DNA from 2 places in the Rhizobium sp. 62_C5_N11_2 genome. Region 2 is predicted to be linked to the other one. Evidence: predicted binding sites of a transcription regulator. Region 2 holds the regulator's gene; the other holds the start of a gene.
What was found. The regulator LexA, encoded in region 2, represses DNA repair genes until DNA is damaged. The targets are predictions, from matches to a motif close to TGTTCNNNNTGTGTTCNG.
Positions count from the first base shown of each region.

Region 1: AB8B31_RS00285 (DNA recombination protein RmuC) is a predicted target of LexA. The motif match lies at 2,333-2,350, and genes of this name have one in related genera.

Region 1 is NZ_JBPWPW010000001.1:44,860-61,079, reverse strand. It holds gene def (peptide deformylase) at 1-312, opposite strand, end outside; gene AB8B31_RS00290 (globin-coupled sensor protein) at 681-2,177, opposite strand; gene AB8B31_RS00285 (DNA recombination protein RmuC) at 2,383-3,609, shown strand; gene AB8B31_RS00280 (ribokinase) at 3,690-4,589, shown strand; gene AB8B31_RS00275 (methyl-accepting chemotaxis protein) at 4,937-7,276, shown strand; gene ptsN (PTS IIA-like nitrogen regulatory protein PtsN) at 7,365-7,829, opposite strand; gene hpf (ribosome hibernation-promoting factor, HPF/YfiA family) at 7,903-8,478, opposite strand; gene AB8B31_RS00260 (DMT family transporter) at 8,771-9,694, opposite strand; gene rpoN (RNA polymerase factor sigma-54) at 9,824-11,383, opposite strand; gene lptB (LPS export ABC transporter ATP-binding protein) at 11,539-12,315, opposite strand; gene AB8B31_RS00245 (LptA/OstA family protein) at 12,356-12,991, opposite strand; gene lptC (LPS export ABC transporter periplasmic protein LptC) at 13,007-13,672, opposite strand; gene sppA (signal peptide peptidase SppA) at 13,898-14,848, shown strand; gene AB8B31_RS00230 (integration host factor subunit beta) at 14,878-15,177, shown strand; gene AB8B31_RS00225 (LapA family protein) at 15,341-15,673, shown strand; gene AB8B31_RS00220 (GNAT family N-acetyltransferase) at 15,722-16,156, opposite strand; gene AB8B31_RS00215 (SRPBCC family protein) at 16,194-16,220, opposite strand, start outside.
Region 2 is NZ_JBPWPW010000001.1:1,806,684-1,822,903, forward strand. It holds gene gltA (citrate synthase) at 1-272, opposite strand, end outside; gene AB8B31_RS09200 (ComEC/Rec2 family competence protein) at 563-2,995, shown strand; gene lexA (transcriptional repressor LexA) at 2,976-3,695, opposite strand; gene AB8B31_RS09210 (VOC family protein) at 3,894-4,790, shown strand; gene kdsA (3-deoxy-8-phosphooctulonate synthase) at 4,787-5,632, shown strand; gene eno (phosphopyruvate hydratase) at 5,881-7,155, shown strand; gene AB8B31_RS09225 (FtsB family cell division protein) at 7,293-7,613, shown strand; gene pdhA (pyruvate dehydrogenase (acetyl-transferring) E1 component subunit alpha) at 7,759-8,805, shown strand; gene AB8B31_RS09235 (pyruvate dehydrogenase complex E1 component subunit beta) at 8,821-10,206, shown strand; gene AB8B31_RS09240 (pyruvate dehydrogenase complex dihydrolipoamide acetyltransferase) at 10,222-11,580, shown strand; gene AB8B31_RS09245 (SGNH/GDSL hydrolase family protein) at 11,600-12,241, shown strand; gene AB8B31_RS09250 (GNAT family N-acetyltransferase) at 12,244-12,825, shown strand; gene lpdA (dihydrolipoyl dehydrogenase) at 12,842-14,290, shown strand; gene AB8B31_RS09260 (GlsB/YeaQ/YmgE family stress response membrane protein) at 14,388-14,642, shown strand; gene AB8B31_RS09265 (GlsB/YeaQ/YmgE family stress response membrane protein) at 14,663-14,911, shown strand; gene lipA (lipoyl synthase) at 14,958-15,929, shown strand; gene AB8B31_RS09275 (AAA family ATPase) at 15,998-16,220, shown strand, end outside.

The DNA.
Region 1 (16,220 bases), 1.8 Mb from region 2:
GACCTCGGCATAATAATCCGGAATCGAAAGACAGCCTTCCTCATAGACGGAGCGCTCGTCGGAGGATTTGACGATCTCCGGATTGATGAACACCTGCGGCTGCTTTTCCTCGCCCTCGCGCGAGATGTCGATGACGAGCATGCGGCGCGGCACGCCGATCTGGATGGCGGCAAGGCCGATGCCCGGCGCGTCGTACATGGTTTCGAGCATATCGTCGGCAAGACGCTGCAGGTCGGAGTCCACCCGCTCGATCGGCTTGGACAGCTGGCGGAGAACGGGATCAGGAAGAATGATGAGTGGCTTGATGGTCATGGCGTTCCCATAACCCATCTTTTCCGACTATGGAATTATCCGGCAGGCGGGGAATACGCTTTTTTGCATCCCCGCCTGGAATTTCGCCATAGAGCCTTTCCTGGTCAGATTGAATCATTCTGTTGGCTCAAACGGAGTCGGATGGTCGACCGGCCGGCGCGCGTCGTAGCCAAGCTCTACGGCCAAGCCGGCCGGTCGATCAGCCGGCCCGTTTCAGCCAACCCGAAGGGCCGGGCATCTTTCCGCCAGGATCAAAGGCGATCGGCTCGGACGTACCAAGAGGTATGCCCGTCGCCAATCGCCTCTGCCCTGACGAAAACCTGCTCCGGCAGAATGCTGCAATCTGACCAGGAAAGGCTCTATTCGCCTCAGGCCGCCCGGCGGGCAGCACTGGCGGAATGGCCTTCCGGCCGGGCGCGGAAGCGCCGCAGCAGCTCGATCAGGGTCTCCACCTCGTCCTTGAGGCGGCGGGTTTCCGCCGAAGACTGCTCGACCATGTCCGAATTCTGCTGGGTGATCGCACCCATGTTGCGGACGGCGACGCTGACCTCGTTGACGCCGGTCGCCTGATCGCGGGCGGCGGCGGCGATATCGGCGACGAAACGGTTGATGATGTCGATGCGGCTGATCATGTCGTTCAGCGCTTCGCCGGTGCTGGAGACGATGCCGACGCCCTGATTGACCTGGGTCGAGCTCTGCGAGATCAGGTTCTTGATCTCCTTCGCCGCTTCCGCGGTGCGCTGGGCGAGCTGGCGGACTTCCTGGGCGACGACGGCAAAACCCTTGCCGGCATCGCCGGCGCGCGCCGCCTCAACGCCAGCGTTCAGCGCCAGCAGATTGGTCTGGAACGCGATCTCATCGATGACGCCGATGATCTTGGAGATCCCGGTCGAGGATTTCTCGATGCCGGCCATCGCCGAGACGGCGCTGGTGACGAGTTCGCCGGAGTTCTTCGCCTTCTCTTGCGTCTCGCGCACGGCGTCCGAAGCCTTCTCGGCATTGGCCGCCGTCTGGCCGACGCTGACGGACAGCTGCTGCAGGGCGGCCGAACTCTCCTCGACGCCTGCCGCTTGCTGGGCAGTGCGCAGCGCCAGATCGTTGGTTGCATTGGAAATGACGTCGGCGCCGCTCATGATATGGCCAGAAGTCTCGCGCACGGAGGCGAAGGACTGGCGAAGGGCGCTGACGGCGCGGTTGTAGTCCTCGGCCATCTGCCGGAAATTGCCCGGCAGGTCGGACGGCAGGGTGGCTTCGAGATCGCCCTTCGACAGCGCTTCCAGACCGCGGCGCAGCTGCTCCAACGCGATCGCCTGATCGGATTCGGCCTGGGCACGCTCTTCTTCCAAGGCGCGGCGCTTGGCTTCAAGCGTCTCGAGATAGACCGAGATGGAATAATCCATGTCGAGCATACCGGCCTTGATGACGGCCGACAGCTTCTCGGCCAATGCCTTGCCCTCTCGGCGCGCAAAGATCGACGGCCACTGCTTCTCCATGATGCCCTTGACGAGCTCGGACATGACGATGGCATAACCGCCAATATACCAGCGCGGCTCCAGCCCGATGCGGGCGTGCGTCCGGCCGACCGCGGTCACGCCGTTGACATAGCTCTCGTCGAACGCGCCGCCGGCGAGATTGGCCCAATGATCCTGCTGGCGCTTCTTGGCATGGTCGACATGGCTCTTATCGGCGAAGAAGCCTGCGACAGCCGGGGTCTTGGCGATCTTGGCGTAGAATTTATCGAGGGCACCGCCGATCAGCTCCGATATGACCGGGCGCAGATCCCGCATCGACTTGCGCGCTGCCTCATCCAGTTCGATGAAATCGAGGCGCTGCCTGAGGGCGTTGTCGGTCTGCTGGGCGGTCATGGGGATCTCTGTACTTGGCGCGACGCGCGCGGGAAGGAATTTCTGCGCGCAGGTTTTGGCCAATATGGTTGAGCAATCGTTAAATCGGACGGCGATTTCTTCTCTCCGAGCGAGGAAGAGCGATAGCTTGCGAGGATATTGGGGGCCGCCCATTCCGTTCACGTTTTGATCTATGTATTGCCATTTCTTCTGTTATGCTCGCGGCATGACCATCCATTCCGAATCGCTCGCCCTTTCCCTTGCCTCGATCAGCCCGGCCATGCTGGCGCTCATCGGCGGAGGTCTCGCCGCCCTCGCCCTGCTGGTGGTCGTGCTTCTCCTGCGCAGTGCCAGCCTTCGCCGCGAGCAGGCGGAGGAAGCGACCTTTCGGGCTGAGGAAAACGAAGCGCGGATGGCAGAGCTTTTGAAGATCCAGGCGGAGATGCATGGCCGCATCGCTGTCATGACCGAGGTCTTCGGCGCGCGGCAGAGCGAACTCAACCAGGCGATCAGCCAACGCCTCGACGGCATGTCGCAGCGGGTCAGCTCGACAATCACCGAGCAGACCAAATCGACGCATGAGAACCTGCAGCGGCTGCAGGAGCGGCTGGCGGTCATCGATGCCGCACAGAACAATATCCAGACGCTCGCCAAAGATGTCGTCGGGCTGCAGGCCATTCTGTCCAACAAGCAGACGCGCGGCGCCTTCGGCCAGTCCAGGATGGAAACGATCGTCGCCGACGGCCTGCCGATGGGCGCCTACGCCTTCCAGCAGACGCTGTCCAACGGTTCGCGGCCGGACTGCACGATCCGCATGCCGAACGGCGCGCCGCCGCTGGTGATCGACGCAAAATTTCCGCTCGAAGCCTGGAACGCGATCCGCGACGCCGGCAGCCCCGAGGCCGGCAAGATCGCCGGCCAGCAATTTCGCCGCGACATGGAGGTCCATATAAGGGACATTTCCGAGAAATATCTGATCCAGGGCGAAACCCAGGATACGGCCTTTCTCTTCGTGCCGTCCGAATCGATCTTCGCCGAGATCCACGAGCACTTCGAACCGGTAGTGCAGAAGGCGCACCGCGCGCGTATCGTCATCGTCTCGCCGTCGCTGCTGATGCTGTCGATCCAGGTCATCCAGGCCGTGCTCAAGGATCAGCGCATGCGGGCGCAGGCGCATCTGATCCAGGGCGAGGTGGCGATCCTGATGGACGATCTCAGCCGCCTCGACGAGCGGGTGCGCAAGCTGCAGGGCCATTTCGCCATGGCGCAGAAGGATATCGACATGGTGGTCACGTCAGCCGACAAGCTCACCAGGCGCGGCGCCAAGATCGAAGCGCTGGAATTCGAGGCGGGTGGCAGCGATGCAAAACCCGCCCGCGACAGCGAAGCCGCGGCCAAATCGGTGGAAAGCCGCACCGGTCTTCTGAAGCTCCGGGTGGTTGACGAGGAGTGACCGCTTCGGGCAGTGTCTCGCCCGCATGAAACAGTTGGAGCATGATTTCATTTGCAGGCTCCAGAAGACGGGACACATTCATGATCACAGTTTTCGGGTCCATCAACATGGATCTCATCGCCACGACCGAGCGCCTGCCGAAGCCCGGCGAGACGGTGGCCGGCAACGGCTTTGCCACGGCCGCCGGCGGCAAGGGCGCCAACCAGGCGCTGGCGGCCCGGCGCGCCGGCCGCTACGTGCATATGGCCGGCGCCGTCGGCAAGGATGCTTTCGCCACGGAGGCGCTGGCCCTGCTCGATGATGCAGGCACCGACCTTTCTCTGATCAAACATGTCGATGGTCCCACAGGCACGGCGCTGATCCTTGTCGGCGGCGACGGCGAAAACATGATTGCCGTCGTTCCCGGCGCCAATGGCCAGGTCACGCCCACCGATGCCGAGACGGCGATCGGCCGCATGAACGAAGGCGATATCCTGATGCTGCAGCTCGAAGTGCCGGCTGCTGCCGTCGAGCGCGCGCTGTCGGCCGCCCGCGCCAAGGGCGTCACCAGCATCCTCAACCTCGCGCCGCTGATCCCCGATGCCCCGCGTCTCGGCCGGCTCGCCGATATCGTCATTGCCAACGAGACCGAATTCGAGCGGCTTGCCGGACAGGAAGGCATGGACGCCGCAGCGCGTGAGGCAGCCCTTGTGCGCCTGCACGCGGAGACGGGCCAGACGCTGATCGTAACGCTCGGCGGCGATGGGGTCATCGCCATTCGCGACGGGGCGATTTCAAGGGCGCAAGGTCTCAAGATCGAACCTGTCGATACGGTCGGCGCCGGAGACACTTTCTGCGGTTATTTCGCCGCGAGCCTCGACGACGGCCTCGATTTTGTCTCGGCGCTGCGCCGTGCGGCGGTTGCCGGTTCGCTCGCCTGCCTCAAGGCCGGGGCGCAACCGTCGATCCCTTTGAGCGAGGAAGTCGCAGACAGGATATAGTCCGCGTCTCTTTGCGAAGCCGCCGGCAAAACTCCCTGTAATTCAGGGCGTTCCGGCGATTTTCATGGCCCTGATCGATAGGGTTTCATTTAAATTTAAGAGATTTCCAGCGATGTTCCTCGTGGTCGCCGGCGCCTCCCGCCTTTCGGATTCCGGACGTCCACTGCATAATTCCTTAAATCGGAAACGATTTAAGGAAAAAATTATGCAGCCATTCAAAGTGCTACAGCGTCCTTTGCGGCTCTCGAAAAGACGCGCGGCGCTGTAGGCGGCTGCCCCATGATGGGGCGAGCCTTTGCTCCTGTGCCGGAGAATGCCCGTTCGGCGCATCCTTGCCCGAGGACCCCATGTTCATTTTTCGCATGAAATCGCTTGCCGCGAAACTCATCGTCATCACCGGCATCGCCATCGCGCTTGTTCTCATCGTTTCGAACTTTTTCCTCATCGGCCAGACCCGGGATCGCGTCCAGACGCTGACGATGGATCAGGCCAACCTCGAGGCAAAGTCGATCGCCAATGAAATCGCCGCCAATGTCGGCGAACTCGCCAGCGCCGCACGCACCATGTCGGGCGTCATCGGCCGCGGCCATGAAGGCAAATCGCTCGATCGCAAGGGCATGATCAATGTGTTGAAGGCCAATCTCGAGCAGAACGCCTTCGCCTTCGGCAGCTGGTTCTGCGAGCAGCTCGGCGCGCTTGACGGCAAAACCACCGAGATCGCCAACAATAATGACGAAGGCACCAACAAGAACGGCGCCTTCACGCCCTACTGGTCGAAGACCAAGGACGGCGGCATTCAATATTCGACCTTCGACAATGATTATACCGCCGCATGGTGGAAGCTTGCCGCCGACAGCGGCAAGGGCGCGATCACCACGCCCTATATGGCCGAGGGAACAGATGTGCCGACGCTGCTGACCTCGATTGCCTATCCGGTCATGTCTGATGGTAAGATGATCGGCGTCGGCGGCGTCGACATTTCGCTGAAGTCGCTGACCGACAAGCTGCAGGCGCTGCATCCTTTCGGTTCGGGCCGCGTCACGCTGCTGTCGCAGGCCGGCAACTGGATCGTCGCGCCGATCCCCGACCTGATGACCAAGGAATTTGACGGCGAGGGCGCCGACATCGTCAAGACGGCGCTGTCCAGCAAGCAGCCCGGTCTCGTCAGGAACCTCACCTATGATGGCCTCGATCCCTTCGATCGCGTTGTCTATCCATTCGCGGTTCCCGGCGTCAACGCCACCTGGGTCGTGCTCGTCGACGTGCCGCACACGGCGATTAACGCGCCGGTGCGAGACCAGACCTACATGATGATCATCAACGGGCTGATCGTGCTTGGTGCCGTCATGCTGGCGCTCTATTTCGCCGTCCGCTCTTTCGTGCAGCGGCCGCTCGGCGGGCTCGTCGCCAGCGTCAAGGCGCTGAGCGACGGCCAATATGGCGAACCGGTCGCTGCACAAGATCGCAGCGACGAAGTCGGTTCGGTCGCCAAGGCGCTCGAAGGCTTCCGCTTCACGCTCGCCGACAGCCGCCGCCTCGAAGACGAAGCCGTCAGAGAACGGCAGGCGGCCGAGACCGAGCGTAGCCGCTCGGAATCGGAACGCCAGGAATCGGTGTCGCTGCAGCGCCATATCGTCTCGATCGTCGGCGCCGGCCTTTCCGCGCTGTCGCAGGGCAATCTCGGTCACCGCATCACCGACGAATTCCCCGGTGAATACGGCAAGCTGAAACAGGATTTCAACGCAGCGCTCGCGAGCCTGGAAGAGACCATCAACACGATGAACCTCAGCGTCGCCAATATCGGCTCCGGCACCGGTGAAATCAGCAACAGCGCTTCCGACCTCGCCAAGCGCACCGAGCAGCAGGCGGCGAGCCTGGAAGAGACGGCGGCCGCGCTCAACGAGCTCACCGCGCAGGTCGATTCCAGCGCCGAGAATGCGCGCACGGCAGCCGAGAACGTCAACCTCGCCTGCCAGGATGCCGAAAAGTCCGGCGAAGTGGTGCAGAAGGCGATTGCCTCGATGCAAGGGATCGAACAATCTTCGACGGAGGTTTCGCGGATCATCGGCGTCATCGACGAGATCGCCTTCCAGACCAACCTGCTGGCCCTGAATGCCGGTGTCGAGGCGGCGCGTGCCGGGGAAGCCGGCAAGGGTTTTGCCGTCGTCGCCCAGGAGGTGCGCGAACTCGCACAGCGTTCGGCCAATGCCGCCAAGGAAATCAAGACGCTGATCAACACCTCGGCCGTCCAGGTCAAGGAAGGCGTCGATCTCGTCGGGCGCGCCGGCGGCACGCTGCACAAGATCGCCGAACAGGTGATGGGCATCAACGACCTCATCCGGCAGATCTCGGCATCGGCCAGCGAACAGGCTGTCGGCCTGAAGGAAATCAACCAGGCCATGAACCAGATGGACCAGGTGACGCAGCAGAATGCGGCCATGGTGGAGGAAGCGACCGCGGCGAGCGTCGCACTCAACGACGAGGCGCAGACGCTGAAGGCGCTCGCCACCCGCTTCAATGTCTCGGGTTCGAGGAACGCCGCAGCCCTTGCCTCCGTCGCGCAAAAGATGCGCGCGCCGGCAGCTACGGCCCCTTCGCTTCGCGTGAGCGCCCCGGCGGTCCGTCGCTCCCTTGCCCCGTCGCCTGGATCCGCGGCCGTGGCGCAGGACAGCTGGGAAGAGTTCTGATCGTTCAGCGCATCATAATGCGAAAGGCGCCTGAGAGATCAGGCGCCTTTTTGCATTCGAGAATCGATGCGTTATCGCGCGACGTGCGTCAGGCAGCGTTCGACGTCTGCTCTTCGTTGAGGAAGGCATAGATCGCCTGGGAGGAATCGGTGGCGCGCAGCTTGGCGACCAGATCGTGATCGCGCAGCACGCGGGCGATCCGCGACAGAGCCTTGAGATGATCGGCGCCCGCCCCTTCCGGCGCAAGCAGCAGGAAGACGAGATCGACCGGCTGGTCGTCCAGCGCCTCGAAATCGACCGGCTGCTCCAGCCGGGCGAAGATGCCGACGATCGAATGGATGTTGACCAGCTTGCCGTGGGGAATGGCGATGCCGTTGCCGACGCCGGTCGAGCCAAGGCGCTCGCGCTGCAGGATGACGTCGAAGATCTCCCGTTCGGAGAGCCCGGTGATCCTGGCGGCTCTTGCGGCCAACTCCTGAAGCAGCTGTTTCTTGGAATTTACTCTGAGGGCGGGAATGATCGCATCCTGATGGAGCAAATCTGCCAATGCCATTTCTTTTTCCTTCTGTCGCCGGGATCAGATAATGCAAGGAGCGGCGGCAATACCGCCGCTCACCACCCTGATCTCAGCCTTTGATACTGGCTGAATCGATCCAGCCAATATTTCCGTCGTGCCGACGGTAAACGATGTTCAGATGTTCCTTGCCGGGGCTGCGGAACAGGAGAAGCGGCTCGTCGGTCATGTCGAGCGCCATCACGGCGGTGGCGACCGACATGGTCTTCAACTGCTTCGTGCTTTCAGCGACGATCGCGGGAGCGAAATCGTCGGCGATTTCATCATCGTGATCAGGAACGGAATCCATAACCGTGTAGGAGACCTCTGCAAAACCATTCAGATGGTTTCCGGCGTGATGGTCCTTCAGCTTGCGCTTGTAACGCCGCAGCCGTTTTTCGATCCGCTGGGAGGCGGCGTCGAAAGCCAACTGCGGGTCGGTCGCCTCGCCGGCCGCATGCAACACCACCCCGCTGTCCAGATGCAGCTTGCAATCCGCCGAGTAACGAGAACTCGCCTTTTCCACGGTCACCTGGCCGGAATATCCCCCGTCGAAGTATTTCGTGATGGCCATACCAATTTGGTCCTCGATCTTTTGACGGAAGGATTCACCAATTTCCATATGTTTCCCGGATACACGCACACTCATGGAGTTTCCCTTCTTATGGTCGTTTGCGGGTATCAGTTTACGCCAAGCATCAGGTTCATCCAAGCACTTCGCGCAATCTCAAGCAAGATCGGCTTAGGCCTGCGGGTCCTTGGTGCCCTGGGGATGATGGGGATAACTCCAGATGCCGTTCACGGCACCGATTGCGGCGCGCTTCTAGCCACAGGTTACCGAAAAGTCAATAGGGCGGCGAATCACCATCAGCGGCACTCGGACAACGTGTGTCTGGTACCTTGCTGGGCAACGCATGCCGCCAATCACCACCCCAACCACTTTACGCGTTTCGCTCTTGAGTTGTATTCACCTTTGCGCGGATCGTCATGGCAGCGACGCCTGCTATGACGCAGACGAGTCCGATCCAGGCCGTCGAGCTCAGCCTCTCGCCGAGAAAGACGATGCCGATCGCAACACCGATCGGCACTCTGAGATAGGCTTGCGAGGTGGTTCCGACCGAGCCCAGCGTCTGGATGAGACGGAAATAGATCGCAAAGGCGAGCGCCGTCGAAAAAGCGGAGAGGGCAAGCAGCGCCAGCATCGATGCTGCCGAGGGATCGAGCTCCCAGGGTCGATCGACGACGAGGCTCATGGGCAAGAGAATGACCGCGCCTGAGATCAGCGAGCCGGCCGCCGGCACTGCGGGATCGAGCCCCTTGAAGTTCTTGCTGAAAATCGCGGCACCTGCATAGCAGATGGTCGCCAGGATGATGGCGAGTTGCGCCATCAGGCTTTCGCCGAGACCGCCGAGCGCTTCGACGCCGATGACGAGGCAGATGCCGGCAAGCCCGGCCATAACGCCGAAAAGCCGTCGCAGCGTCACCTGCTCATGGCGGGTCATCAGCACGGTCAGCAGGAAGGTGAAGATCGGCGTTGCCGAATTCAGGATCACCGCCAATCCGGCATCGACGGACTGTTCCGCCCAGGCGATCAGCGTGAAGGGAACGACGCTGTTCAGACAGGCCTGAACGAAAAACCGCCGCCAGGTCGCACGATCGCGCGGCAGGCGGACACGCCGGTGGCGCAGCACGGCCAGCAGAATGCCCCCAGCAATCAGCGTGCGGGCGGCGATCAACGTTATAGGTGGGATCGTCTCGACGCCGATCTTGATGAAGCTATAGGAGGAACCCCAAAGGGTCGCCAGCACCAGCAGCAGGAAAAGCTCCCTGGCGAGGTTCGGATTTCGCGGCGTCATCGTCGGCATTTCGATCTTCGTTCAAGAAAATTCAAAGGGTTGCAGCGCCGTTGCGCGTCTGAAAAGACGCAGGGCGCTGGAGAGGAATAACGGGATTTGCGGGCAGAATGCTTCGATCCAGGTCGAAGCATGACAGCGTCAGAAGCCGGCGACCTTGGCGAGCGCCCGCTTCTCGCGGCGGCGCTGGACCGAAGACGCGATGTTCATCGCCTCCCGGTATTTCGCAACCGTGCGGCGGGCGAGATCGACGCCGCCCTTCTTCAGCATGTCGACAATATCGTCATCGGAAAGCACCGCTTCCGGGCTTTCCTGCAGGATCAGCGCACGGATCTTGTGACGCACGGCCTCAGCCGAATGGCTGTCGCCACCAGCGACGGCGCTGATCGAGACGGTGAAGAAATATTTGAGTTCAAAGAGGCCGCGCGGCGTCAGCATATATTTGTTCGAGGTGACGCGGCTGACTGTGGATTCATGCATCTTGATCGCCTCGGCGACCGTCTTCAGGTTCAGCGGGCGCAGATAATCGACGCCGTGCAGCAGGAAGGCGTCCTGCTGGCGGACGATTTCGCTTGCCACCTTCATGATGGTTTTTGCCCGCTGATCAAGGCTGCGCGTCAGCCAGTTGGCGGTCTGCAGGCAATCGGAGAGGAAGGCGTGATCCTCGCCGTTCTTTGTCACCCGGGAAAAATAGGACTGGTTGACCAGCACGCGCGGCAGTGTATCCGGATTGAGCTCGACCAGCCAGCCGCCGTCCGAGGAGGCTCTGACGACCACATCCGGCATGATCGCTTCGGAAACACCTGCCTCGAAACCGCTGCCGGGCTTCGGATTGAGCTGGCGGATCTCGCCGAGCATGTCGAGAAGATCTTCCTCGTCGACGCCGCAGAGCCGCTTCAACGTGGCGAAATCGCGCCGGGCGAGCAGTTCGAGGTTTTCGACCAGAACCTGCATGGCGGGGTCGTATCGGTCCTTCTGCCGGAGCTGGATCGCCAGGCATTCGGCAAGGCTGCGGGCGAAAACACCCGGCGGATCGAGGCTCTGGAGGGTGGCGAGCACGCGCTCGGCCTGTGCGAGGCTCGTGCCCAGCCTCTCGCCCGCCTCGACGATATCGGCCTGCAGATAACCGCAGTCGTCGAGCTGGTCGACGAAATTCTGCGCGATCAGCCGGTCGGCCATGTCAGGCAGGACGAAGGGGATCTGCTGGGCGAGGTGATCGCGCAGCGATACCTGGCCGGCGACGAAATCGTCGAGATCGTAGTCGGCGCCCTCGCCGCTGCCCGGCATCGATTTCCACTGGCTGACGAGCTCGGGCGCATCGAGGCGCTGTGGGGCGCCGTCATCAGGAAAGACATTGGTATAATTGGCGTCGAGTTCGTCGTTCAGCCGGCTCGTGCTGGCACTGCCGCCATTGTCATACCAGTCGCTGGAGAGCGCCTCGGCGCGGTTGTCATAGCCATCGTCCGACCCGGCATCCTCCGGCTGATGAGCATACTGCTCATCTTCGCTTTCGCCACGTTCTCCGACCGCCTCGCCGTCATTCGACGGAAATTCGAGCAGCGGGTTCTTCTCCACTTCCATGGCGATGAACTGGTTGAGTTCGAAATGAGTCATCTGCAGCAACTGGATGGATTGCATCAGTTGCGGTGTCATCACCAGGGACTGGGTCTGGCGCAGGAAAAGATTGGCGGACAGTGCCATGACGGACGCGAAACTCCCCTCGATTCCTCCGGGAAACCGCGTCCGATCAAGGCTTCAGGCCACGGAAATCCAAGTTGGCCCAAAAATTGCTTTTTTATTGTATTTGGTCAAGCGGAACTATGCCGACAAGGTGAATTTCTGCGGGCCGCCCGGTATCAGAGGCTGAAATTGTCGCCGAGGTAGAGCCGGCGCACTTCCGGATTGTTGACGATGTCGTTCGCCCGGCCATGGGTCAGCACCTCACCGGCATGGATGATGTAGGCGCGGTCGATCAGACCCAGCGTCTCGCGTACATTGTGGTCGGTGATGAGAACGCCGATGCCGCGCGCCGTCAGGTGGTGAACGAGATTCTGGATGTCAGCGACCGAGATCGGGTCGACGCCGGCGAAGGGTTCGTCGAGCAGCATGAAGGTCGGGTCGGTCGCAAGCGCACGCGCGATTTCGAGGCGGCGGCGCTCACCGCCGGAAAGGGCGACGGCGGCATTCTTGCGCAGCTTCTGGATATGGAACTCCTCCAGCAGCTCGTTCAGCTTCTGCTCGCGCTCAGCCTTGTCCTTCACATGCACTTCGAGGACGGCGCGGATATTCTCTTCCACCGTCAGCCCACGGAAGATCGAGGCTTCCTGCGGCAGGTAACCGACGCCGAGACGTGAGCGGCGGTACATCGGCATGGTCGTGACGTCGTTGCCGTCGATCTCGATCGTGCCTTCGTCCACCGGCACAAGGCCGGTGATCATATAAAAACAGGTGGTCTTGCCGGCGCCGTTCGGGCCGAGCAGGCCGACAGCCTCGCCGCGGCGCACCACCAGCGAGACGCCGTTGACGACGCGCCGCGTCGCATAGGTCTTCGTCAGACCGCGTGCGATCAACGTTCCCTGATAACGGCTCTTGTCGGCGGCACCCGCAGCTTGTGGCCCGGGCTTGCCGAACATGGTGGATAGCGATGATAATTTCACGTGGGAGGCCGGCTTCTCAGTTCTGCTTCTGCTGCGGTGTATTCGGCTTCGATTTCGGATCGAGCTGAATTTGGACACGCCCGCCGCAGCTTTCAAGCTCCGCCTGGCCAGTCTGCATGTGAACCGTCAGTTTGCAGCCGGTAAAGACGTTCGGCCCGTCCGACAGGATAACCTTGTTCCCCTCATCTGCCGTGAGGATGAATGTCTGCGAGGCCATGTCGAAATTGCCGTCATCGGCGGTCGCCGTCTGCGTGCCCGAGGTCAAGAGGACCTTGTCCGTCACCAGGATCTTGTCGATATCTGCACTTCCCGATGCAAGCGAGGCCGACTGCTCCGGCTGGGCAGCGGGTTGCGCCCCGTCGGCAGCCGGCTTTGCCGCCTTGTCCTTGTAATAGACGGTCATCTTGCCGGACTGCATCGTCGTCGTGCCTTGAACGACCTTGACCTTGCCGGTGAAAAGCGCGGTGTGTTCCTGGTCATGGATCTCAAGCTTGTCGCTTTCGATCTGGATCGGCTGGTCGTTGGAAAGCTTCATGCCCGACATCGTGGTCGACTGCGCACCCGCGCCCGAGGCCGTCAGAATGAGGGCAAATGCGCCGGCAACGAATGCCATGCCTGTCTTGCAAGTGGAAATGCGACAATCTTTTGTCATGGATGACCCGGCTGGTTAAGTGCCCTGTTTATGGATGGTGGATGGATCGACATTCATGCGAACATTCCCCTCGAATGTGATCACCCGCCCCTTATCGGTTATCTCCATCGACTGCGCAACAATGGAGGCATTGTCCTTGGTGATGGTGACGGGATCGTCGCTCCGCATGTTTCCGCCCTTGATGTCGAGCTGGGCGGACTGGAAATTCGCATTGAGGCCGCTGCTCAGCACCAAAGTGAAGGGGGCCGTCATATGCAGATTGTCGGTAGTGCGGTTGTAGTCTGCGGTCGAGGCGACGACGCGGGCGATCAGGCCGTCATTCATCGGCACGGCGGCCTTGATGGTTTCGAGCGTGATGAGATTGGGATTGCGGATGTCCTGCAGCGCCCTTTCGGCCAGCATCGAATAGTTGATGCCGTCGGAATTGCGGCCAGCGATCGCCGGCTTTTCCATCACGACCTTGCCGTTCTCGATCTTGGCGCCTTCCAACTTGATGTTCTCGGGCAGATAGATGCGGACCAACGCCACCGCGGTGAGGCTCGCTGCGATGACCAGGGCCGCCACCGGCAGCAATATTTTCAGCCGCCGCACGCGGGCGGAATGGAACAACGCATCGCCATAGGCATTCTTGCCCGACCCTGAATAGGCGGCATGTCCGTTGTTCTTCAGGGTATCGAGCATAGGCCTCGTCCATGTGCGGTGATCGCCGCGCCTTCATAACAAAGCCGGCCGCCAATCACAGTTCGTTTCGCATTATTACATTGGCTTGCCAATATGGAATTTTTTCTGCAACAAGCAACAAAACGGAAAAACATTGAAAAGTGGCATTCGTACGGGCCGCTGCCACCCTATTTCACCGGGTCGATCGGCGCCATGCCGAAGCCGGTGCCAGCGCTGGAGGTTTTTATGGACAGTTCGATCATCGCGGATCGCCGTCGGCTGCGCCGCAAGCTCGGCTTCTGGCGCCTCATCGCGGTGGCCCTCATCGTGGCACTTGGTTTCGCCTTCTACCGCTTCGCCCTCGGCGATACCGGGACGGAGCGCCCGCACATCGCCCATGTGACGATATCGGGGCTGATCGTCGACGACGACGAGCTTCTGGAGCGGCTGAAGAAGGTCGAGACCAGCGACCAGGTGAAGGCAGCAGTGATTTCGATCTCCTCGCCCGGCGGCACGACCTATGGCGGCGAAAAAATCTTCAAGGCGATCCGCGCGATATCAGCCAAGAAGCCTGTCGTCTCCGACGTGCGCACACTTGCCGCCTCTGCCGGCTACATGATCGCCACCGCCGGCGATACCATCATTGCCGGCGACAGCTCGATTACCGGCTCGATCGGCGTCATCTTCCAGTATCCGCAGATCCAGCCGCTGCTCGACAAGATCGGCGTCTCGCTGCAGGAGATCAAGTCTTCGCCGCTGAAGGCCGAGCCCTCGCCCTTCCACGAGGCGAGCGAGGAAGCCAAAGCGATGATCCGCAACATGGTGGTCGACAGCTATAACTGGTTCGTCGACTTGGTCGCCGACCGGCGCAAGCTGCCGCGCGACGAGGTGCTGAAACTGGCCGACGGCACGATCTATACCGGCCGCCAGGCGCTGAAGGTGAAACTCGTCGATGCCATCGGCGGCGAGGCTGAGATCCGTGCCTATCTCAAATCACGCGGCGTCGACGGCGATCTGCCGATGGTCGACTGGGACAAGAAGAGCAATACGCCCTTTCTGCTCGCTGGGGCTGTTTCGCGGTTGATTACGATCTTCGGTTATGATGATCTCATGAAAACCCAGGATATCAATGGAATCCTGCCCCCAAAGTTGCTTCTTGACGGGCTGCTTTCAGTTTGGCAGGTTGGCCACGATTGATAAGAAATCAATAATTTAAGGGGGCGAATGTGATCAAGTCCGAATTGGTGCAGATTGTTGCCGCACGCAACCCGCATCTCTATCATCGCGACGTCGAGAATATCGTCAACGCGGTTCTCGACGAGATCACGGATGCACTGGCTGCGGGCAACCGAGTCGAATTGCGCGGCTTTGGCGCCTTTTCGGTCAAGAACCGCCCTTCGCGCTCCGGCCGCAACCCGCGGACCGGCGACACCGTCTTCGTCGAGGAGAAGTGGGTGCCCTTCTTCAAGACCGGCAAGGAGCTGCGCGAGCGGCTCAATCCCGGCCAGGCCGACGAAGAGGATTGAGCGGCGCGAACCGCCTGCGGCGAAACCGCACTTGAACTCGAGGGCCGTTTTCCTATTCTGGTAACGCATCGTGCTTTGCGCGTCTTACAAAGACGCGTCGTGCTGTAAGCATGAAACGCGCCCCTCAAAAAGACCGGCGCAATCTGCCGCGTGGAGACCTCAAATGGCCAAGAAGATCGTCAACCTATTGATTCTGCTGCCGCTCGGCGTCATCCTCATCGTCTTCTGCGTCGCCAACCGGCAGAGCGTCACGCTCGCCTTCAATCCGTTCCGGCCTGATGATCAGGTGCTCGCGGTTTCCGCGCCCTTCTTCGTCTTCCTGTTCATCGCGCTGATTACAGGCATGCTGATCGGCGCGGCCGCCACCTGGTTCAGCCAGGGCAAACACCGCAAGCGCGCCCGCACCGAGGCCAAGGAAGCCATCCGCTGGCAAAGCGAGGCCGACCGCCACAAGAACCGCGCCGAGGAGATCGCCGGGCAGCTGCCGGCGCGATAAAACCGGTCAATATTCGTTTGGCTCGGTTTCGGCGGCCGGCGGCGGCAGTCAAACCGGAAAAAAGCTCAGCTCCTCATAGTCGCCCTCCGGCGACGCGCCGTTGCCGGTCACATGGAAACCATGGGAAAGGTAGAACGCCTTTGCCCGCCGGTTCTTGACCAGGCATTTCAGCCGGTACCGGTGTTGCGGCCATTGCGGCAGGGCGTGCAACAGCGCCGTGCCGGCGCCCCGACCCTGGAATTCCGGTCTTAAGTAGAGCATGTGGATGAAATCGTCCTCCGGCCAGAGCGACAGGAAGCCGGCTACGCTGCCATCCGCATGCTCGCAAACGAAGACCGTCTCGCCATTGGTATGGGCGGCGAAATCCTCGCGATGGAACTTGCCGGGATCGACCCAGACGAATGTTTCGCGGCGCACGGAAAGATAAATCTCCGCGAGCATTTCCTGGTCTTCCGCCCGCGGCGGCCTAATGGTCCACGTCATCATGCCGATTTAAACGAAGCTCCAACCCGCGCCAAGCCTAACCGGCCGCCATCTTCGCGACGAC
Region 2 (16,220 bases):
AGCAAGAGGTAGCAGACCTCGAGGAAGTCGCCATGTTCGGCGAGCTGCTCGATCGGATAGCCGCGATGCAGCAGGACACCTTCGTCGCCGTCGATGTAGGTGATTTTCGATTCACAGGATGCAGTCGACGTGAAACCCGGATCGTAGGTGAAGGAAGCCGTGTTCTTGTAGAGGGCACCGATATCGATGACGCTCGGTCCGATCGTGCCGCTTTTAACGGCAAGGTCGACTGATTTGTCACCGATTTTTATTGTAGCGCTTTGATCCGTCATGCTGATCCTCCGAAATGGCGGTGGCGCCATAAAAGCGCCATAGGGGTTAAGCGTCCTCACCGATAGCTATATGATCGCGAGGCTAATGCCAAGTTACCGTGATGGCATTTTGTGCATTGCAGTATCACCTTTTAGGCACTGCAGCGATGAGCCGCATGCATATCGGAAGCCGATGATTCGACTGCTCTTTTGGCTCTTTCAATTTTCCCTCACTTTTCAATCGATTATTCTTGCCGGATTTGATTGGCGGTTGCATTCTGGCTGTCTGGGCGAGTGACCTTGGGCAGCACATGCAGGAGTTGACGACAGTCGAATTGCGGCCGGAAGCAGGCGCCGGCCTTGCCGACTCCGCCGGTTTTTCTCCGCCTGTCGTGGTGACGCGGCCTGCAAGGACGCAGTCGGCGACACCGTGGCGCCACCGGCTGCCGGCAGCAGCCTCGCAATCGCTGCGTGGTGGCATGCGCATGCTGGGCGAAGAGGCGGACCATGGCCGCCTGCTGCTGTTCTCACCGGTCTTCCTCGGCGCCGGCTCAGCCTTCTGGTTTCTAGCGGCATCGGACTTCCCGCTCGTTGCATCGCTGCTCTGCCTGTTGGTGCTGACCGTCGCGGTTCTCATCGCCAGCCGCAGCCGGGCGGCATTGCGGGCAACGCTGCTGGCGCTTGCACTTGTCGCCTGCGGCGTGGTCTCGGCGCAGCTCGAGAGCCGACGGGCTTCGACCGTGATCCTCGATTCATCAGTGACGACGACGGTGACCGGCCGTGTCGAGCGGCGCGAAGGCGATGGTCGCGGGCGGTGGCGCTATATTCTTGCCGTCACCGGCACTGAGGCGCCGGAGGTGAAGCGGCCGCCGGGGCGCATAACCGCGATCGCCCGCGGCGCGGACGCGCCTTTCGAGATCGGTGATATCATAACCGGCAGGGCACGGCTGACGCCGCCAGCAGGTCCAGCGCTTCCGGAGCTCAACGACTTCTCCTTCGGTGCCTATTTCGATGGCATCGGCGCCAACGGCTTCTTCTACGGTGCGCCGACAAAGGTCGATTTGCAGGCAGGTCCGCAAGCGGCCAGATCGACGACGGAAGCGCTGCTCGAAGGTCTCTATCGGCTGCGCAGCGGTATCGGCGACCGCATAAGGTCGATCCTGCCCGGCGACACCGGCGCTTTTGCCGCTGCTCTGGTGACGGACGAGCGGCGCGCCATCTCGAATGAGACGACGGAGGCGCTGCGCCAGTCCGGTCTGGCTCATATCATCGCTATCTCCGGCCTCAACATGGCGCTGTCAGCCGGCATCTTCTTCGTCGGTTTCCGCATGCTGCTCAGCCTCTTTCCCGGTGTCGCCCAAGCCTATCCGACCAAGAAGATCGCTGCTGCCGGCGCGCTCATCGCCGTCACGGCCTATTTCCTGATCTCCGGCTTTGCCGTCTCGGCCGAACGCGCCTTCATCATGATGGCGATCATGTTGATTGCCGTCTTCTTCGACCGGCCGTCGATCAGCCTGCGCAATGTCGCTCTCTCGGCGCTCGTCATTCTCGCCATTTCACCGTCCGAGGTCTTGGGTCCGAGCTTCCAGATGTCCTTTGCCGCGACATTGGCGTTGGTATCTGGCTACCAGCTGTGGAAGGACCGGCGCGTCCGCGAAAACGCTTTCCTGAAGCTGCCGGTTTTTCGGCCCGTCGTTACGGTTGCGGGTTTCTTCGGCGGCGTCTTCCTGACCTCGCTGATCGGCGGCTTTTCCACCGCGCTGTTTTCGATCGAGCATTTTCATCGCCTGACTGCCTATGGCCTGCCGGCAAACCTCGCGACGATGCCGATCATCTCCTTCATCATCATGCCGGCCGGGTTGCTGGCGATGCTGCTCATGCCTTTCGGTCTGGACGTTTTGCCTTGGAAGGTCGTCGGATTCGGCCTCGATCTGGTGATCGCGATCGCAAAGACGGTGTCCGGCTGGGGTGGCGACATCGGCATCGGCCGCTTGCCCGCTTGGTATTTCGCGATAGCCGTCGCAGGCTTTCTGCTGCTGACGCTGCTCCGCACCCGGCTGCACCATATCGGCACATCGATCATCGCGGTGTCGACGCTCGTCCTCTTGCTTCTGCCGGTTCCCCGGCCGCCGGATCTGGCGATTTCGGAGGATGGTGGTCTCGTCGCAATCGTCGAGGCGGGGGCCATGGCTTCCAACCGTGAAAGACCGCCGGATTTCATCTTCGACCAGTGGCAGAGAGCGCTGGTCCTGCCGACGCATCACCCGCCGAAGATGCTGGATGGTCCTGCTATCCCGCCGGAGGGAGAAGACCGCCGCGTCAGGCTTTCCCGCGATCAGCAGAACGAAGCAAGGTCGGCGATGCGGGCGGCTGCAGCTGGTGGTGAAGCAAACCGCTTTTCCTGCGTCAAGAAGGCCTGGTGCATATCAAGGCTTGGCAATGGTCACGTGGTTGCTGTCATCGACAATGCCGCCTATCTCGGTCCGGCATGCGACGCGGCCGATATCGTCGTGACGTCGGTCCGCCTGCGCTTCAACAGCTGCCGCTCAGGGGCGACGCTCTTCACCGGCGAAACGCTGCGCAGGACCGGTTCCGTCGAGTTGCGCTTCGCCGACGCCGGCCTGGAGGTCGCAACCGCATTCGATGCATTGTCGCGGCCATGGATGCGGCATCGCGCCTATGACTGGCGCAGCAACAGTTTTGCCGAATCCGGACTGCCTGATGTCAGTGATAGCGGCGAATGAGGCCGACGAGCTTGCCCTGAACCTTGACGCGGTCCGGCCCGAAAATCCGGGTCTCGTAAGCCGGGTTGGCCGCCTCCAGCGCGATCGAGGCGCCTTTGCGGCGGAAGCGTTTGAGTGTCGCTTCTTCGTCATCGACGAGAGCAACGACGATGTCGCCAGGACTTGCGGTGCTGCCGTTGCGAATAATCACGGTGTCGCCGTCGAAGATGCCGGCGTCGATCATCGAATCGCCCTTGACCTCGAGCGCATAATGTTCACCGGAACCGAGCATGTCCGCCGGAACGACGATTTCGTGGGTGTTGTTCTGGATCGCCGAGATCGGAACACCGGCGGCGATACGGCCCATGACCGGCACGGATACCGAGTTGCCGTTGTCGGCGACGGGTTTTGCCGGAGCAGGAGTGGCGACCGGCTGCGGCTTGCCAAGGCTGCCCTCGATGACGCTGGGCGAAAAGCCCCGCCGGGGCTGAATGCTGGGGCTGTAGGCCTCCGGAAGCTTGATAACCTCGAGCGCACGGGCGCGGTTCGGTAGGCGGCGAATGAAGCCACGTTCCTCGAGCGCCGTAATCAGCCGGTGAATCCCGGACTTGGAAGCGAGGTCCAGGGCATCCTTCATTTCGTCGAAAGATGGCGGAACGCCGGATTCCTTCATGCGCTCATGAATGAAAAGGAGAAGCTCCTGTTGTTTGCGCGTGAGCATCGACGTTGTGACCTCGTGATTGAAACAAATCCAGAACAGACACTATATGTTCCATATGTGTTCCGCAAGTAGCTAAATTTCCGTAAAACTTGGCGCCAACTCGTTGAGATTTTTATTTTCATTCGCCGGATTGGGACACATGTCTTGCATTGAGGGGCGCGCCATCGCACATCTCTTGCCGCTTCCAGGAGGGATATCATGAACGAGCGTTCCGCCAAGCCGCACCCGCTGGATCATGTGGTGCTGCCCGTCGTCAATATCGATCTGGCGCGCGAGAGGCTTGGCAAGCTCGGCTTCACCGTTGCCGCCGATGCACGCCATCCCTTCGGAACGGAAAACGCCTGCGTCTTTTTTGCCGACAAGACTTATCTGGAGCCGCTCGGGATTGCGAGTGTCGAGGAGAGCGAGGCCTCAGCGCGGCAAGGCAATGTTTTCACCGCCCGCAACCGGGCCTTCCGCTTCCGCTGCGGCGAGGAGGGGCTTTCGGGGCTTGCTTTCGGTAGTAAGGATGCCGGCATCGATCATCAGAACTTCGTCGGCAACGGATCGAGCGCCGGCGAGATGCTGCAGTTCACCCGGCCGATGACGATGCCGGACGGTTCTGAGAGCGTCGCCGGCTTCAAGCTGGCTTTTGCCGGCGACCTGCGAGCGCCCGATCTCTTCCTTTTCAGCGTCGAACGCGTCAATCCGCTGCCGGCCGACCGCGGCGCGCTGGAGACGCATGCCAATGGCGTCACCGGCATTGCCGAGATCGCGCTCTGCGCGCCTGATGCCGCCGCTTTCGGAGCCTTCGTCGGCCTTGCCGTGGCGCAGGCGGCAGTCGAGAAAACCGGTTTTGGCGTCAATGTTGCTGCTTCGAACGCGAAAATCAGCCTGATGACGCCGGAAGGGCTAGAAGCCTATTTCGAGATCGCCGGCTCATCCGCCGATCGCGGCCTCCGTGGCCGGGCAATCCTCTTCATTGTCGCCGATCTTGCCGTGACAGAAGCGCATTTGGCTGCTAACGGGGTGACATACACGCGCAAGAACAATCGCATTCTGGTGAAGCCCGCGCCCGGGCAGGGCACGCTCTTCGCCTTCGAGGAGACACGATGAGCACTGAGACGAATTCCGAAGTCAAGATCGGCGAAGGCCAAGGCCAGGTGACCTTTTCCAATACCGGCCGCCTGTCGCTAATTGCCGGTCCCTGCCAGATGGAGAGCCGCGACCACGCCTTCATGGTTGCCGGTACGCTGAAAGAGCTTTGCGCAAAGCTCGGCATCGGCCTCGTCTACAAGAGCTCCTTCGACAAGGCGAACCGCACCTCGCTCTCGGCTGAGCGCGGTATCGGGATCGAAAAGGGCATGGAGGTCTTTGCCGACCTCAAGAAGGAGTTCGGCTTTCCTGTCCTGACCGACGTTCATACCGCCGAGCAATGCGCGGAGGTGGCAAAGATCGTCGACGTCCTGCAGATCCCGGCCTTCCTTTGCCGCCAGACCGACCTTCTCATCGCCGCCGCCAAGACCGGCCGCGTCGTCAATGTCAAGAAGGGCCAGTTCCTCGCCCCCTGGGACATGAAGAACGTCCTGAAGAAGCTCAACGCCAGCGGCAATCCGAACGTGCTGCTGTGCGAGCGCGGCGCCTCCTTCGGCTATAATACGCTGGTTTCCGACATGCGCTCGCTGCCGATCATGGCGGCGATGGGCGCGCCCGTTATCTTCGATGCCACCCATTCCGTTGCGCAGCCGGGCGGGCAGGGCGATTCCTCCGGCGGTCAGCGGGAATTCGTGGAAACACTGGCGCGCGCAGCAGTGGCTGCCGGTGTTGCCGGTGTCTTCGTCGAAACCCACCAGGACCCCGACAATGCACCTTCGGACGGCCCGAACATGGTCTATCTCGAGGACATGCCGCGGCTGCTTGAAAAGCTGCTTGCCTTCGATGCGGTCGCCAAGGCTTGACGTTCAACAGCCTGACATGATCGTGCTATAGGCATGTCGCGAAAAAGTGTGCAGCGGTTTTGCGACAACGACATGCGGAAAGCCAAAGACCTAAAGCGTGGCAAGCGAATCTGAAAGATCGCGACGCGCTTTAGGCGAGATCCAAACACTGGTTCGAAGGCTGGAAATTGCAGCATTGTAATTTGCACGCCTTCGACTAAGACAGGTTTCGAACCGACTTATCACCACCCACCGAGCAGGAAGAACCCATGACTGCAATCACCGATATCATCGCCCGCGAGATTCTCGATAGCCGTGGCAACCCCACCGTCGAAGTCGATGTCTATCTCGAAGATGGCAGCATGGGCCGCGCGGCCGTTCCCTCGGGCGCCTCGACGGGCGCGCATGAGGCGGTCGAACTGCGCGACGGCGGCAAGCGCTACCTGGGCAAGGGTGTCGAAAAGGCGGTGGAAGCCGCCAACACCGAGATCTTCGACGCGATCGGCGGCATCGACGCCGAAAACCAGATCCAGATCGACAACATCATGATCGAGCTGGACGGCACGCCGAACAAGTCGCGCCTCGGCGCCAACGCCATCCTCGGCGTGTCGCTCGCCGTCGCCAAGGCTGCTGCCCAGGCGTCCGGCCTGCCGCTCTACCGTTATGTCGGCGGCGCTTCCGCCAGCCTGCTGCCGGTGCCGATGATGAACATCATCAACGGCGGCGCCCACGCCGACAATCCGATCGATTTCCAGGAATTCATGATCCTGCCAGTCGGCGCCGATTCGATCGCCGAAGCCGTGCGCATGGGTTCGGAAGTCTTCCATACGCTGCGCAAGGAACTTGCCGCGCAGGGCCATAACACCAATGTCGGCGACGAAGGCGGTTTCGCACCGGGTCTGAAGAGTGCTTCGGAAGCTCTCGACTTCATCATGAAGTCGGTCGAGAAAGCCGGCTACAAGCCAGGCGAGGACATCTACCTCGGCCTCGACTGCGCCTCGACCGAATTCTTCAAGGACGGCAAATACGTTCTCGAAGGGGAAGGCCGCACGCTGGAATCGGGCGCCATGGCCGAATATCTGGCTGAGCTCGCCGCCAAGTATCCGATCATCTCGATCGAGGACGGCATGGCCGAAGACGATTGGGACGGCTGGAAGACGTTGACCGACCTGACCGGCAAGAAGACCCAGCTCGTCGGCGACGATCTCTTCGTTACCAACTCCGCCCGTCTTCGCGACGGCATCCGCATGGGCGTCGCCAACTCGATCCTCGTCAAGGTCAACCAGATCGGCTCGCTGACGGAAACGCTCGATGCCGTCAACACGGCGCACAAGGCGGCCTATACCGCCGTCATGTCGCACCGCTCCGGCGAGACCGAAGATTCGACCATCGCCGATCTCGCCGTCGCCACCAACTGCGGTCAGATCAAGACCGGCTCGCTGTCGCGTTCCGACCGTCTTGCCAAGTACAACCAGCTGATCCGCATCGAAGAGGGCCTCGGCCCGCAGGCCCAGTATGCCGGCCGCTCGATCATTCGCGGCTGATCGGATCTGATGTTCAATGGTTTAACCCGCGCCTTCCCGGCGCGGGTTTTTTATTGCCCGGTTTTTAGAGTCAACGAACGGTTAATCTCTGCGCGTTAGATTGAACGAATTGGTAATGCGTTCAAGAGCATGCGTGTATGTGGACAAAGCATCATAAGAAGAGAAAGATCGGTCGCTTCGTCATTCCGGCCATGACGGTCGCCTTCCTCTCCTATTTCGGTTATCATTGCATCCATGGCGATTACGGCCTGCGCGCAACGGAGACGTTCGAGCATCAGCGTGTCGCGCGTGAAAAAGAGCTTGCAGTCTTGAAGGCGAAGCGCGAACATCTGGAAAATCAGGTCGCGCTCCTCAGTGACGGCTCGCTCGACAAGGATATGTTGGACGAAAAAGCGCGTTATCAGCTCAACATGTCGCGCGCGGACGAGATCGTCATATTCAACCATTATTCCAATTAACCGAAAACAGGTTAATTGGAATTTTCATAGTTTTTCCAATAATTTAGCAGCGAATACGAGCCATGCAATTATGGCATTGCTGTGGTCATATTTCTTCCCTATGGTACGCCCCACCAAGAAACGACAAACCCATAGGGAGGGTTGAATGGCGCCGCGAAAGACCGCGACCGTTTCCAGCCGCAAAACTGCAGCAAAACCGGCAGCCAAAGCATCGAATGGAGGCCCTGTAGCCGACTTCGATCGCAATGAAGAGCTCAAGGCCTATCGCGAGATGCTGTTGATCCGCCGCTTCGAGGAGAAGGCCGGCCAGCTTTACGGCATGGGCTTCATCGGCGGCTTTTGTCACCTCTACATCGGTCAGGAAGCTGTCGTCGTCGGCATGCAGATGGCGCAGAAGGAAGGCGACCAGGTCATCACCGCCTATCGCGATCACGGCCATATGCTGGCAACCGGCATGGAAGCACGCGGCGTCATGGCGGAACTGACCGGGCGTCGCAGCGGCTATTCCCACGGCAAGGGCGGCTCGATGCACATGTTCTCGAAAGAGAAGCATTTCTACGGCGGTCATGGCATCGTCGGTGCCCAGGTCTCGCTCGGAACGGGTCTTGCCTTCGCAAACCGCTACCGCGGCAACGACAATGTCTCCATCGCCTATTTCGGCGACGGCGCCGCCAACCAGGGCCAGGTCTACGAGAGCTTCAACATGGCTGCTCTCTGGAAGCTGCCGATCGTCTATATCGTTGAGAACAACCGTTACGCCATGGGGACGTCGACCGCGCGCGCCACTGCGCAGTCGAACTACTCGCTTCGTGGATCCGGCTTCGGCATCCCCGGCATTCAGGTCGACGGCATGGACGTCCGCGCCGTCAAGGCTGCGGCCGACGAGGCGCTCGAACACTGCCGTTCCGGCAAGGGCCCGATCATTCTCGAAATGCTGACCTATCGTTATCGCGGTCACTCCATGTCCGACCCGGCGAAATATCGCTCCAAGGACGAAGTGCAGAAGATGCGCTCCGAGCATGACCCGATCGAACAGGTCAAGGCTCGCCTCGTCGAAAAGGGCTGGGCTTCCGAAGACGATCTGAAGGCGATCGACAAGGATGTCCGCGATATCGTCGCCGACAGTGCCGATTTCGCCCAGGCCGATCCGGAGCCGGATGCATCCGAGCTCTATACCGACATTCTGCTCTAATCGGGGAGGGAACCCATGCCTATCGATATCCTCATGCCCGCCCTCTCTCCGACCATGGAAGAAGGCACACTGTCCAAATGGCTGAAGCAGGAAGGTGACAAGGTCACCTCCGGCGACGTGATTGCCGAAATCGAAACCGACAAGGCGACGATGGAAGTCGAAGCTGTCGATGAAGGGATCATCGGCAAGTTGCTCGTCGATGCCGGCACTGAAGGCGTCAAGGTCAATACCAAGATCGCCGTTTTGCTGCAGGACGGCGAATCCGCTTCGGACATTTCCGCCGCCAAGCCCGCTGCCGCGGCAGCGCCCGCGGTTGCCCAGGAAGAGAAGCCGACCAACACCGGTTCCGCCTCCGCGCCGCTTCCGGCCGAGCCGAAGGCTGTCGTTCCGAACGACCCCGAAATCCCGGCCGGCACTGAAATGGTGTCGACGACCGTGCGCGAAGCGCTCCGCGACGCCATGGCCGAAGAAATGCGCGCCGACGAAAACGTCTTCGTCATGGGCGAGGAAGTCGCCGAATACCAGGGCGCTTACAAGGTCACGCAGGGGCTACTGCAGGAATTCGGCCCCCGCCGCGTCGTCGATACGCCGATTACCGAGCACGGCTTTGCCGGTGTCGGCGTCGGTGCCGCAATGGCCGGCCTTCGCCCGATCGTCGAATTCATGACCTTCAACTTCGCCATGCAGGCGATCGACCACATCATCAACTCCGCCGCCAAGACGCTCTATATGTCCGGTGGCCAGATGGGTGCTCCGATCGTCTTCCGCGGTCCGAATGGTGCCGCGGCTCGCGTCGGCGCCCAGCACAGCCAGGATTATGCAGCCTGGTACAGCGCCATTCCCGGCCTGAAGGTCGTCATGCCCTATACGGCATCCGACGCCAAAGGCCTGCTGAAGGCTGCGATCCGCGATCCGAACCCGGTCATCTTCCTCGAAAACGAAATTCTCTACGGCCAGCACTTCGACGTGCCGAAGCTCGACAATTTCGTCCTGCCGATCGGTAAGGCCCGCATCCATCGTCCGGGCAAGGACGTCACTGTGGTCTCCTTCGGCATCGGCATGAGTTATGCGACCAAGGCTGTCGCCGAACTCGAGAAGATCGGCATCGACGTCGAACTGATTGACCTTCGCACCATCCGCCCGATGGACCTGCCGACTGTCATCGAATCGGTGAAGAAGACTGGCCGTCTGGTCACCGTCGAGGAAGGTTATCCGCAGTCCTCCGTCGGCACCGAAATCGCCACCCGCGTCATGCAGCAGGCCTTCGACTATCTCGATGCGCCGATCCTGACGATCGCAGGCAAGGACGTTCCGATGCCTTACGCCGCCAATCTCGAAAAGCTTGCCCTTCCGAACGTCGGCGAAGTGGTCGATGCGGTGAAGGCTGTTTGCTACAAATAAGGGGAGGGTGTTTCGATGCCGATCAATATCACGATGCCCGCCCTCTCTCCGACCATGGAGGAAGGCAATCTTTCCAAATGGTTGGTCAAGGAAGGCGACAAGGTCAAGTCTGGCGATGTGATCGCCGAGATCGAGACCGACAAGGCGACGATGGAAGTCGAAGCCGTCGATGAAGGCACGGTCGCCAAGCTCGTCGTTGCCGCCGGCACCGAAGGCGTCAAAGTCAATGCGTTGATCGCGGTTCTCGCCGCCGATGGCGAGGATGTCTCCGCTGCCGCAAGCGGTGCGGGTTCCGCCGCCCCAGCGCCGAAGGCAGACGGTGCAGCCGCGCCGAAGGCCGAAGCTGCACCGGCTCCGGCCCAGTCCACTCCGGCTGCGGCACCTGTAACCGCCGCCGCGCCGGCCTCGGTTTCATCGGATGGCAGCCGCACCTTCTCTTCGCCGCTTGCCCGCAGGTTGGCCAAGGAAGCCGGTATCGACCTTTCGGCAGTCGCAGGCTCCGGCCCGCACGGCCGCGTCGTCAAGAGCGACATCGAAGCCGCCGTTGCCGGCGGTGGCGCCAAGGCTGCTGCTGCGCCCGTATCCGCTGCCGCCCCGCAGGCTGCCGCGCCGGCTCCGGCCGCCGCTGCGAAGGGCGCGTCCGAAGAAGCCGTGCTCAAGCTCTTCGAACCGGGCTCCTACGAGCTCGTGCCGCATGACGGCATGCGCAAGACGATCGCCAGGCGACTGGTCGAATCCAAGCAGACGATCCCGCATTTCTACGTCAGCGTCGATTGCGAGCTCGATGCGTTGCTGGCGCTACGCGCCCAGCTGAACGATGCGGCTCCGCGCAAGGACAACGCTCCGGCCTACAAGCTCTCGGTCAACGACATGGTCATCAAGGCCATGGCGCTGGCGCTGCGCGACGTTCCGGATGCCAACGTCTCCTGGACCGACAGCAACATGGTCAAGCACAAGCACGCCGATGTCGGCGTCGCCGTCTCGATCCCCGGCGGCCTGATCACCCCGATCATCCGCAAGGCCGAGGAAAAGACCCTGTCGACAATCTCCAACGAGATGCGCGATCTCGGCAAGCGGGCCAAGGATCGCAAGCTGAAGCCTGAGGAATATCAGGGCGGCACCAGTTCCGTCTCGAACATGGGCATGATGGGCGTGAAGAACTTCGCAGCCGTCGTCAACCCGCCGCATGCGACGATCCTCGCGGTCGGCGCCGGCGAACAGCGGGTCGTCGTCAAGAAGGGCGAAATGACGATTGCCACCGTGATGTCCGTCACGCTCTCGACCGACCATCGCTGCGTCGACGGCGCGCTCGGCGCCGAGTTGCTCCAGGCCTTCAAGGGCTACATCGAGAACCCGATGGGCATGCTTGTCTGATAGCGGCGCGGAGGCGGAAATGACCAAGACCGTTCTTTGCTATGGTGACTCGCTGACCTGGGGTTATGACGCCGAGACGATCGGCCGTCATGATTACAAAAATCGCTGGCCGAGCGTGCTTCAGGCAGCGCTCGGCCATGAGGCGCGCGTCATCGCCGAAGGCTTGAACGGTCGCACCACCGCTTTCGACGACCATCTCGCCGATTGCGACCGCAACGGTGCGCGCATCCTGCCGACGATCCTGCAGACCCATGCACCGCTCGACCTCGTCATCCTTCTGCTCGGCACCAATGATATGAAGCCGGTCGTGGCAGGCTCGGCCTTTGCCGCCTGCCAGGGTATCAGCCGACTCGTGCGGCTGATCCGCAATCATGCCTGGCCCTTTGAATTTGATGGGCCGGAGATTCTGATCGTGGCGCCGCCGGCGATCCGCGCGACGGGCAACGTGCCCTTCGCCGCATCCTTTCCCGGCGGTATCGAGGAATCGGCGAAGCTTGCAACGCTTTATCGTGATCTTGCCGACGAACTCGGTTGTGGCTTCTTCGACGGCAATTCCGTCGCCAAGACCACGCCGATCGATGGCATTCACCTCGATGCGGACAATACGCGTGCGCTCGGACGCGGGCTGGAATCGATCGTGCGGATGATGCTGGGGATCTGACCATGGCCTCCTTCATCGCCCTCCGGCAGGCCTCACGGCGGGATGCCTCGGAGCTGGCGATTCTGGCGGATATCGCATCGCGCGGGTTTGCCTCCTGGCTCTGGTTTGCCGGTGTGGAAAACGGCGTGAGCGATACGCCGCTGGAGCGGGGCCGGCTGAAGATGAGCGAGGAGGAAGCCGTCGGCGGCTGGCGGGATGCCGTGATTGCCGAGGCCTATGGCGAGGTCGCAGGTGTGGCGATCGGCCATGCGCTGGGTGAGGGGATAGGCGATATCGAGGCGACGATTCCGGCAACCGCACCGATGCTCGCCTTGCAGAAAACGGTTGTGGGAAGCTGGTTCATCGGCAGTCTCGGCGTCTATCGCCATCTGCGCGGCATCGGCATCGGACGCAGGCTGCTGGACGATCAGATCGAAAGGGCCGATCGGCGGCCCGTCAGCCTGATCACCGCAAGCGACAACGAAGCGGCTTTGTCGCTTTATGGAAGAAACGGATTCCTGGAGGCTGCGCGCGCCGATGCCGTGCCGCTCTTCGAAAACAGCAAGAGACACGCGTGGGTGCTCATGACCCGCAGCGCAGCATAACAAAGGCAGGAAACACATGGCTGAATCCTACGACGTCATCATCATCGGCTCGGGTCCCGGCGGCTATGTCGCTGCTATCCGTGCCAGCCAGCTCGGCCTCAAGACCGCGATCGTCGAGCGCGAGCATATGGGCGGCATCTGCCTGAACTGGGGCTGCATCCCGACCAAGGCGCTGCTGCGCTCGGCCGAGGTGCTCGACCACGCCAATCACTTCAAGGATTTCGGCCTCGTTCTCGAAGGCACGGTCAAGCCGGATGCCAAGGCCGTCGTCGGCCGCTCGCGCGCCGTCTCCGCCCGCCTGAATGCCGGCGTCGGCTTCCTGATGAAGAAGAACAAGATCGACATCATCTGGGGCGAAGCGAAGATCACCAAGCCCGGCGAGATCGTTGTCGGCAAGGCGTCGAAGCCCGTTGTCGAGCCGCAGCATCCGCTGCCGAAGAACGTCAAGAGCGGCGAGGGCACCTATACCGCCAAGCATATCATCATCGCGACCGGCGCCCGTCCACGCGCGCTGCCTGGCATCGAGCCGGATGGCAAGCTGATCTGGACCTATTTCGAGGCGCTGAAGCCGGATGTTTTGCCGAAGTCGCTGATCGTCATGGGCTCAGGCGCGATCGGCATCGAATTCGCCAGCTTCTATCGCTCGATGGGCGTCGATGTGACCGTCGTCGAAGTCATGCCGACCATCATGCCGGTCGAGGATGCCGAGGTAACGGCGATCGCCCGCAAGCAGCTTGAAAAGCGCGGCCTCAAGATCTTCACCAGCGCCAAGGTCACGAAGGTCGAGAAGGGCGCCGGCAGCGTCACCGCCCATGTCGAGACGGCTGATGGCAAGGTGCAGCAGATCACCGCCGACCGACTGATTTCTGCCGTCGGCGTTCAGGGCAATATCGAGAATCTCGGCCTCGAGGCGCTCGGCGTCAAGACCGACCGCGGCTGCGTCGTCATCGACGGCTACGGCAAGACCAATGTCGCCGGCATCTATGCGATCGGCGATGTCGCCGGCCCACCGATGCTGGCGCACAAGGCAGAGCATGAGGGCGTCGTCTGCGTCGAAAAGATCGCCGGCCTGCCGAACGTCCATCCCACAGACAAGGGCAAGGTCCCGGGCTGCACCTATTGCAATCCGCAGGTCGCCTCTGTCGGCATCACCGAAGCGAAAGCCAAAGAGCTGGGCCGCGACATCCGCGTCGGCCGCTTCTCCTTCGCCGCGAACGGCAAGGCGATCGCGCTCGGCGAGGACCAGGGCATGGTGAAGGTGATCTTCGACAAGAAGACCGGTGAACTGCTCGGCGCCCACATGGTCGGCGCCGAAGTCACCGAGCTCATTCAGGGCTTCGTCGTCGCGATGAACCTCGAAACGACCGAGGAAGAGCTGATGCACACGATCTTCCCGCATCCGACCGTGTCCGAAACGATGAAGGAAGCGGTGCTCGATGCTTACGGCCGTGTGCTGAACGCTTGAGAATTTCCGAAGCTGCCCTTTATCCCGGGGTGGAGAATCCATCCCCTCGGAGTGGAAAGCCACGCCGCTAGGGTGGAAAAAACGAAAGGAAATCATCATGTCTATGGAGACGCAGGCGTTGCTGGTATTTTTGCTGATTGGCCTGGTTGCAGGCTTCCTCGCAAGCCTGGTCGTCGGTGGTGGCGGGCTGATAAGATGCCTGCTGAGCGGCATTATCGGCGCCTTCGTCGGCGGTTATCTGTTCAGCGCGCTCGGTATTTCGCTGGGCATTGAAAACGCGCTGGTGGTGCAGATCATCCACGCCACCGTCGGCGCCATCATCGTGGTTCTGATCGCAAGGGCGGTCGCTTGAGGCGTAACTGAGGGCAGGGCATGGAAAGCGTCGGTTGGATTTCGGCAATCATCATCGGTGGGCTTGCGGGCTGGCTCGCCGGCAAGCTGATGGAAGCGCGATACGGGATTTTTCTGAACATCGTGCTCGGCATCGTCGGTTCGGTCGTCGCAAGTGCCGTCCTCGCGCAATTCCATGTCGAGGTGGTCGGCGGACGGCTCGGTTATTTCGTGACGGGTTTCCTCGGAGCCTGCCTGTTGATATTCCTTGCGCGGCTGGTGCGGCGCTAGATCCGATCGATTTGCCGCATAGGGGCGGTAGAAAGCTGAAACTGCAATGGTGACGATCCTCGATACGATCAATCCCGACGCCAAGCGCGTGCGGCATCCCGAGAAGGCGCATCGGCCTGATACGGAAGTCATGCGCAAGCCGGACTGGATTCGCGTCAAGGCGCCGACCTCCAAGGGTTATGCCGAGACGCGCGCGATCGTGAAGGAGCACAAGCTCGTCACCGTCTGCGAGGAGGCCGGCTGCCCGAATATCGGCGAGTGCTGGGACAAGAAGCACGCGACCTTCATGATCATGGGCGAGATCTGTACCCGCGCCTGCGCCTTCTGCAACGTCGCCACCGGCAAGCCGAATGCGCTCGACATGGCCGAGCCGGAGAATGTCGCCAAGGCGGTCAAGGAGATGGGCCTCAGCCACGTCGTCATCACCTCGGTCGACCGTGACGACCTGGAGGACGGCGGCGCCGAACACTTCGAAAAGGTGATCTGGGCAATCCGTGCGGCCTCGCCGATGACGACGATCGAGATCCTGACGCCCGACTTCCTGAAGAAGCCGGGTGCGCTGGAGCGCGTCGTCGCCGCCAAGCCCGACGTCTTCAACCACAATATGGAAACAGTGCCCGGCAACTATCTGACGGTTCGCCCCGGCGCCCGCTACTTCCATTCTGTCCGCCTGCTGCAGCGGGTGAAGGAACTCGATCCCACCATGTTCACCAAATCGGGCATCATGGTCGGTCTTGGCGAAGAGCGAAACGAAGTCCTCCAACTGATGGACGATCTGCGCACCGCCGATGTCGACTTCCTGACGATCGGCCAGTACCTGCAGCCGACGCGCAAGCACCACAAGGTCGAAAGCTTCGTCACCCCCGACGAGTTCAAGTCTTATGAGACCGTCGCCTACAGCAAGGGCTTCCTGATGGTCGCCTCCAGCCCGCTGACCCGCTCCTCCCACCATGCCGGCGACGACTTTGCCCGGCTGAGAGCGGCGCGCGAGAAGAAGCTGCTGATGGCAGCCGAGTAACATCTGGTACTTGCTTTTTGATTGAACCGCGGCGATTTTCGCCGCGGTTTTTCTTTGGGAGGCCGACGATGAACATCACCTCCGGATTGAAATCGCCGCTGATCGAAGCCGACCGTATCCTGGTGATCGGCTGCCCCGGCGGCGGCAAGAGCACGCTCGCAACGCGGCTTTCGCGAGCGCTCGACCTCAACTACATCTCCATGGACCGCGATTTCTACTGGCTACCGGGCTGGCGAAAGAGGCCGCGCGACGAGATCGACCGCCGGATAGCCGAGGCGGTGGCGGAACAAC